2 regions of the Ruminococcus sp. CAG:57 genome follow, and region 1 is predicted to be linked to the other one. Evidence: predicted binding sites of a transcription regulator. Region 1 holds the regulator's gene; the other holds the start of a gene.
The links. Region 1 encodes LexA, which represses DNA repair genes until DNA is damaged. Its sites were predicted from a motif close to CNAACANNTGTTNG; they were not measured.

Region 1 (4,442 bases):
GCGGCAGGTTTGCCTATGACCTTGGTATAAAGAACAGATACATCAGGCTGAACTTTTCAGGTGCAGAAAATGCAGACACATACAGGTGCGTAGGCTATGACCTTATGTTCTGCTTTGACGGAATGTTTAACCGTGTGACGAAGCCTGATGGCTACTCCACTCAAAAGGCTGAGGATATCATAACTCAGTATGAGGTACAAAAGGCTGACAAAAAGCCTGCTATCATTGCTATCATGAACGAATCCTTTGCAGACTTTGAGCATATCGCTCAGTTCAAGACTAACAAAGACTATCTGCCCAACTATCACAAATTGCAGGAGGAAAGCATAAGCGGATATGTTTCCGTTTCGGCATATGGCGGTTATTCCTGCAACTCTGAGTATGAATTTCTCACCGGCAACACCCTTGGCTTTTTGCCGTCGGGAAGTGCAGTATTCACCCAATATCTCAACGACAAACAAAACGGTCTTGTAAGCTGGCTAAACGAGCTTGGCTACACAACGCAGGCTATCTCGCCTTGCTCTGAGGGACTATGGGATATAGGCAACGCCTATGAACAGCTTCAATTCAAAGACAGGATATACAATTGTCAGGACAGAATGAGCGATATCCAATATTTCAACGGAAATATCACAGATGAAACCATTTTCAGATATATTGAAGAGCAATATGAAAGACATGCAGGCTCGCCTTATTTTGTATGGACAGCGACCATGCAGAACCATGCGCCGTATGATCATCCGGAGGGTGTTATTCATGAGATAACCTTTGAGGACTACAACGACCCTGCGGCACAGGAATATCTAAATCTTATCTATCAGTCTGACAAGGCGTTGGGAGAGCTTATAAACTATTTCCGACACAAGCAGGAAGAGGTCATAATCGTAATGTTCGGCGACCATTATCCGCATATCATAGACTTCACGGAATATCTCTATGGCAAGGACGTGGCTTTACTTTCAACGGAGGATTACTCAAGACTTCGACAGACTCCTTTCCTTATTTGGAGCAACAAGGGCGTTGAAGCGGAGAAGATAGACGATATAAGCCTTAACTATCTTTCAAACGAGGTCATGGAAGCGGCTGGACTCCCAAAGTCGAGATATCAGCAGGAGCTTGACAAGATACGCTGTGACATTCCGATAATAAGCTCTTACGGCTACAAGACGGCTGACGGAGAATGGTATTCTATAAATGATGTGGCTGACAAATACAAGGACACGCTGAACGAATATGAAACTGTGCAGTATTACAAAATGTTTGATGAAAAGCGTGACAATAGTGTAAATTAGGCTGTTAAAAAACACAAACAACAAAAAAAGTGGGACGATTCCCTACAAAACAATAAACGGACGAAGCTTTTTTACTTCGTCCGTTTCGTTTTATAATGCGTGTCAAAATGCGGGCGAACACTGTTCGCCACTACAAATAACTACATAATTATGCGCTTATTTTTTTTATCCTGTGACCTTTTTCTCGAACATGAACATTCCCATGACATCGTTCATTATGCTGTCAGAAGCGACCTTCTTGCTGTTCTTTGTCATTTGCCTTACGACAGTCTGACCGTCATTCTTGCCGAATATCATAACATAATCGTCGCCGCTTTCGGAAGTTCCCTCATAGGACACCTGATTTTTAAAGATGTTATATTTCCACTTGCCGTCTTTGAAATATGCGTCAACGGCTTCACCGTAATTTTCGCTTGCCAATTTCATTTCGGTATCGAAATCGTAGGTGGAATGTCTTACGCTGAATATTCTCACAAAAGCGATCACAAAATATATCACCAGTATTACCACTGTGATCTTAAACAGAGTCTTTAGTATCTTTTTGCCCTTACCATAATTCTCTTTGCCGCTGCTTGAATGTTCAGTTGGGGTGCGCCTATAGTCTGCCGCACTCATTTCTCTGTTTCGGTCTGTCTCTCTTACACGCTTTACCCTGCGAGCTTCCTGCTCTCGGCGCATTCTTTCCTCTGCTTCGGCTCTTTTCGGGTGTTCGTAAACACGCTTCGGTATGCCCTGTATCCTTGAACGGTCTATAAACTCCTGCTCGCCACGTCTTTGGGTCGATGAGGCGATAGGTACCATTTTTCCGCAGTTGGTGCATATCTTAGCTCCGTCCTCCAGCTTAGAACCGCAGAATGTACAATGTCTGCTCATTATTACCAATCCTTTACACACTTAGAACTGTTTTGTTTGTCGAAGTTTTTTCTATATCTATGTTGGACTATCCGCCCGTTTTCTTTAATGACACGGGCGAACGCTGTTCGCCCCTACAAATCTTCTTTATCTATATTTACAGATATCTTACAACGCCCACAACCTTGCCAAGTATGCTTACTTCGTCTACTATGATAGGATCCATGGTGTCATTTTCAGGCTGCAGTCTGTAATGGCCGTCCTCTTTATAGAAAGTCTTTATGGTAGCTGACTCGTTGTCAACAAGTGCGCAGACTATATCACCGTTTTCTGCATATGGGGTCTGCTCTATAACTACCATATCTCCGTCAAGGATAGCGGCGTTTATCATGGACTCTCCCCTTACCTTTAGGGCAAAAAGCGGATTGCTGTAATGCCTTGCAGGCTGGAAGCTTATATAGTCTGTTATCTCCTCAATGGCAGTGATAGGGATACCTGCGGTGACAGTTCCCACAAGGGGGATCTTCATGCCGTTGCCGCCTGTGAGCCTTATGGCTCTGTTCTGGTTATTTCCCTTTTCAAGAAGACCTTTTGCGGTGAGATTATTTATATATCTATGGGCTGTTGAGGTAGACTTAAAGCCAAACTCCGCACATATCTCCCTAACTGTCGGCGGATATCCCTCTTCTATGCGATCCTTTATGAACTCGAATACCATTTTCTCGTTCTCGGTTACTTTTCTCATAGCTCCGTCCTTTCTGTTATATCAATAAATCTTTATCTTCTAAGCCTAAAGCTCTTTTGCAAGCCTTTTTGCAAGCTTATAGACATCTCCGCAGCCAAGAGTTATAACAAGGTCGCCCTCCTTGCAGTTTTTCTTTATATAGTCGATACACTGTGAGAAGTTATATTCCTTCTGCTGTGCAGTCTGCTTGTCAACAAGCTCGTGGTCGGTCTTGAACCAAACTGCATTTGGTATCTTCTCTGCAAGCTGTTCAGCATAAACACCGTCGGTATTTTTCTCACGGCTTCCCATGATATCCGTTACAACGGCAATATCTGCAATAGAAAGCGCTTTCACAAAATCGTTCATGAGTATCTTTGTTCTTGAATAGGTGAAAGGCTGGAAAACTGCCCACACTCTGTTGAAATCAAGACCCTTTGCGGCTTTCAGTGTACACTCGATCTCCTTTGGGTGGTGAGCGTAATCATCAACGATAGTAACGCCCTTGACCTCGGCTATCTTCTCGAAACGTCTTATTGCGCCAAAGAAAGTATCAAGTCCCTTTTCGATACCCTCCCATGAAACGCCTGAATATCTTGCGGCAGCGATAGCTGCAAGGGCGTTCATGACGTTATGGTCGCCAGGAACGTGGATAGTAAGCTCTCTGACGAACTCGCCCTTATGATAAAGCTCAAAGCGTGTCTGCAAGCCTTTTTTCGACTTTATAACGGCAGAATAATCGTTTTTCTTATCCCAGCCAAAAGATATCATTTCCTTGTCGACACCCTCAACGGCTTTCAGGGTATTTGCGTCATCGCCATTATAGATAACGGCTTTTGAAGCCATGGTTGCAAACTTATGGAAAGACTTTATGATATTTTCAATATTCTTGAAATACTCAAGGTGGTCTGCGTCAACGTTCAGGATAATTGAAACGTCAGGGAAAAGTCTGAGAAAATGGTCCTCGAACTCACAGGATTCACAGACCATAGTTTGTGATGAGCCTGCCTTGCCTGAGCCGCCTATGCTTGGGAGCTTTCCACCTATAACGCAGGAAAGGTCAGTACCCTCCTGAACGAATATCTGTGTGAGCATGGAAGAAGTTGTGGTCTTTCCGTGAGTGCCTGAAACGCAAAGAGCGTTCGTATACCAGCTTGTGACAAGGCCAAGTATCTCGGCTCTTTCGCAGCAGATCGCACCGCTTGCCTTTGCGGCGATAAGCTCAGGGTTATCTGCCATTATTGCGGCGGTATAGATTATAAGGTCTGCACCCTTGATATTCTCGGCTCTCTGACCGAGAAAGACTTCGATGCCAAGCTTTCTTACGGCTTCAAGAGTTTCGGTTTCGTTATTGTCTGAGCCTGTGATGAAATATCCCTTTGAATGGAATATCTGCACCAGAGGGTACATACCAGAGCCGCCTATACCGATAAAATGAACGTGCTTTATATTTTTCAAGATCTCATTTGTTATCATCTTTGTAATACTCCTTAGAATAATAGATAATTCAGAATGTATGTTTATTTTATTATATAACATTTCTAAAAAAAAATAAACCCCTTTTTTGATTATTT
Region 2 (4,442 bases), on a different contig from region 1:
ATGAGCTTTGCAGTTTCCTGCTTTGAAAGCTTTGTTTTCTGCCTTGCCTCGTATTCCACCTCTTCCTTGGTGGATATCTCTATTACATCTCTTATATCCTTGACGATAGTTTTCGGAACTATGCCGTGTTCTTCGTTGAACTTCATCTGTATTGCACGACGGCGCTCCGTTTCGGTGATAGCCTTTTCCATTGAGCGTGTCACGGTGTCGGCATACATTATTACCTTGCCCTCGGCGTTTCGAGCGGCTCTGCCAATGGTCTGTATAAGTGCGCTTTCAGAACGCAGGAAGCCCTCTTTATCAGCATCAAGTATAGCCACAAGAGTTACCTCAGGCAGGTCAAGACCCTCACGCAAAAGGTTGATACCAACGAGCACATCAAACTCGCCCAGTCGCAGGTCACGGATTATCTCCATACGCTCGATAGTGTCGATATCGTGGTGCATATATCTCACCTTTACGTCAAAGCTCTTGAGATAATTTGTGAGATCCTCAGCCATTTTCTTTGTAAGAGTAGTAACAAGCACACGCTGATTTTTAGCGGTACGCATATTTATCTCGCTGAGCAAATCCTCTATCTGACCCTCAGTCGGCTTTACGATTATCTCAGGGTCAAGCAGACCTGTCGGTCTTATGACCTGCTCCACTATCTGCTGTGACTTTTCCTGCTCAATAGGTCCTGGGGTAGCTGACACGAACACCGCCTGATTGATATGAGAATAAAACTCATCAAAGGTCAGCGGTCTGTTATCCATTGCTGACGGCAGGCGGAAGCCATAGTCAACTAGGGTCTGTTTTCGTGCTCTGTCGCCTGCATACATACCTCTTACCTGCGGCAGAGAAACGTGTGACTCGTCCACGAAAAGCACAAAATCCTCAGGTAGGAAGTCAAGCAAAGTGAACGGCGTAGAGCCTGCGGGACGTCTTGCAAGCACACGGGAATAGTTCTCGATACCGCTGCAAAAGCCTATCTCTTCCAACATCTCAATATCATAGTTGGTGCGCTGTGCGATACGCTGAGCTTCGATAAGCATATCGTTGTCTTTGAAATACTTGATACGCTCGTCAAGCTCCTGCTTTATCTCCTCGATAGCGTCATGCATTTTATCACGGCTGACAATATAATGGGAAGCAGGGAAAATTGCAGCGTGAGCAAGTGAGCAAAGCACCTCGCCAGTCACTACGTTTATTTCAGTGATACGGTCTATCTCATCTCCGAAGAACTCCACTCTTATGGCAGTGTCTGTAGAATTTGCAGGGAATATCTCCACCACATCTCCCCTGACACGAAACTTGTTTCTCACGAAATTTATATCGTTACGCTCATACTGGATACCCACAAGGTCAGCGATAAGTCTGTCACGGGATTTCTCCATACCACGACGTATAGACACCACCATGGACTTATACTCCTCAGGGTCACCAAGGGAGTAGATACAAGAAACGCTGGCGACGATGATAACGTCACGGCGTTCGGCGATAGCGGATGTAGCGGAATGGCGGAGCTTATCTATCTCGTCATTAACGGAGCTGTCCTTTTCGATATAAACGTCCTTGCTAGGCACATAGGCTTCAGGCTGATAATAGTCATAGTAGGACACGAAATATTCCACGGCATTGTTCGGAAAAAACTCCTTGAACTCAGAGCAAAGCTGAGCGGCAAGTATCTTATTATGGGCAAGCACGAGCGTTGGACGGTTTATCCTAGCAATAACGTTTGCCATAGTAAAGGTCTTGCCGGAACCTGTAACGCCCATAAGGGTCTGCTCTCTCATACCGCTTTCGATACCCTTTACTAAAGCATCCACTGCTTCGGGCTGATCGCCTGAAAGCTTATAATCTGAAACAAGCTGAAACTTATCCATAAATGCCTCCTCAATCGAACAGTTGTTTTAATTATTATATTACATTTATTTTTAATTGTAAAGGCTTTTTTATCAATATTTTTTTAATTTGCGTATATGTACGATTTTTCGGACTGGTATTGTTACTCAACCTGCGGTATCAGCTCGATGTATGTGTAGGGGCGAACACCGTTCGCCCGTCGAAGAAACAAACCCACGGTAACAACATTTTGATATAGAAACAAAATTATCCCACCGCACCCCTACAATTCAGAATTTACAGCAAATCCTGAACACGGGCGAACACTGTTCGCTCGTCGAAGTAATAAACCCACGGCAACAACAAGGTTCGGCAGCAAAAAATTCTCCCCGACAATTCTGAATTTACAGCAAATCCTGAGCACGGGCGAACACTGTTCGCCCCTACAGATTGTTCTGGAGAGGTTCTTCTGCCGCAAAATCGCTATGCTCGGTGCTTGTCCACATCTCTGTTCAGCTTTGCCCATTCCTCATTTCTCACTCCTCACTTAATACCGCTCCCCCTCTTGCATTCTCCCACACTTTAGGTTATAATATCACTATAGTAATAATTTCAGGAGGACGTAACATGAATAGATCATATGACGAATACAACTACACCCTCTCAAAGCGTGAACTGGAAGAGCTTAAATTCTTATTCATCTCTGACGATGTGGACTACAACGACACTGACAGCAACGGGCTTACTTTCCTGCTCACTGCTATCGAAAGTGCTGACTTTGTTGAGCAGGATGGTGTTCTCAAGCCCGACAAACGAAGTGTTGATTTCATTAAATGGCTCATCGCTCAAGGATCAGATGTGAACTTCCCTGCTGACAAAAAGCCTTTACAATATGCTATCAAATGTGAAGAGGAGATATCTCGCCGTAAAGGCAAAGCCTGCGATATGTCAGAAATTCTTCTGCTTCTCCGTGAAAGCGGTGCTGACAGCACCGGTCTTGACGAGCTTATTGACGGAGGATTCTCAGCTCGTGTGAAGCTCTGAGGTATGACATGAGAGAATTTATAATAAATCAGAATGACGCAGGTCAGCGTGTTGACAAGTTTCTCACAAAGGCTGTGCCGAAGCTGCCTAAAAATCTGCTGTACAAATATCTGCGCCTAAAGCGTATCAAGGTCAACGGCAAACGCTGTGAGATATCCACACGGCTTGCTTGCGGTGACGTTATGCAGCTTTACATCAATGACGAATTTTTCGAGGGCGAAGTTGCTGACAGACCTGCTTTTCTCAGTGCGCCAACGTCTTTGAATATTATTTACGAGGACGAGAATATTATCCTCTGCGACAAAAAGTGCGGACTTGTGGTACATGAGGACGAAAGCGGTTCGGCGGACACACTTATAAACAGGATACAGCACTATCTTTATGAAAAGGGTGAATACCGTCCTGAGGAGGAGCTGTCTTTTGCTCCTGCCCTTTGCAACAGGATCGACCGCAACACAGGCGGCATTGTAATATGTGCGAAAAATGCTGAAAGTTTGCGTGTGCTTAATCAGAAAGTTAAAGACAGAGAGCTTGAAAAGCTTTATCTTTGCGTGACCGTTGGCATACCAAAGGAAAAGTCTGCACGGCTCACGGCTTATCATCAAAAGGACGAGGCGACAAAGACCGTCAAGGTATCTGACAAGAAATTTGAGGGCAGCCGCACCATGATAACCTCTTATCGTGTGCTTGCGGAAAACAAGGCTGATAACCTTGCACTTCTCGAAGTTGACCTTGTCACAGGCAGGACGCATCAGATAAGGGCGCACCTTGCTCACATTGGTCATCCTCTCCTTGGTGACGGCAAATACGGAATAAATAAAGTCAACCGTGCATACAATGTGAAAACGCAGGCACTTTATTCGTACAAGCTCACCTTTAAATTCACCACTGACGCAGGTATACTTGAATATCTAAACGGCAAGAGCTTTCAGGTTAAAGACGTATGGTTTTGCGAAAAATTCTTCGGATATAAGCTCTGATGTTTCGTTAAATCGCACTATTTCGACACTGTGGATTTGTCATATACGACAAAATAATATAATTTTCGTGCAAATTTTGTGTAAATTGTTCAAAAGTGCTTGCAAATGTATATAAAATATGTTATAATTATTTAGTCAAATTTAACGGCTGTACTATATATACAGAAAATGACAGATATATTTTATAGATTTGGAGGAACAAAGGTATGACAGGAGATCTGCATTGTCACACAACACTGTCTGACGGCTCGCTTGGTATAGAAGAGGTCATTGTTCAGGCAAAAAGAATGGGACTTGACTTTCTTGCGATAACAGACCATGACACTCTTTCATCATCAAACAGAGCGCAAATACTTGGCGAACGTTATGGGGTCAAGGTCATTCCTGCGGTAGAGCTTTCCGCATGGGACAAGAAGCGCAATTCAAAAGTACACATTCTTTGCTATGCACCGCAGAAGCCAGACAGGCTGGAAGGTCTTTGCCTGAAGTCATGCCAGATAAGAAAAGACTGTGCAAAGGAAATGATAGAAAAGGTAATGGCAAGATATCCTATCCCTGCCGATGCTGTACTGCACTACACAAAAAGCTCAAAGA

Region 2: uvrB (excinuclease ABC subunit UvrB) is a predicted target of LexA. The motif match lies at 1,881-1,894, and genes of this name have one in related genera.

The regions. Positions count from the first base shown of each region.
Region 1 covers NZ_FR890700.1:103,942-108,383, forward strand. The annotation lists gene QVO88_RS02975 (LTA synthase family protein) at 1-1,292, shown strand, start outside; gene QVO88_RS02980 (zinc ribbon domain-containing protein) at 1,458-2,165, opposite strand; gene lexA (transcriptional repressor LexA) at 2,302-2,889, opposite strand; gene murC (UDP-N-acetylmuramate--L-alanine ligase) at 2,935-4,344, opposite strand.
Region 2 covers NZ_FR890688.1:22,132-26,573, reverse strand. The annotation lists gene uvrB (excinuclease ABC subunit UvrB) at 1-1,865, opposite strand, end outside; gene QVO88_RS01090 (hypothetical protein) at 2,452-2,868, shown strand; gene QVO88_RS01085 (RluA family pseudouridine synthase) at 2,877-3,848, shown strand; gene QVO88_RS01080 (PHP domain-containing protein) at 4,055-4,442, shown strand, end outside.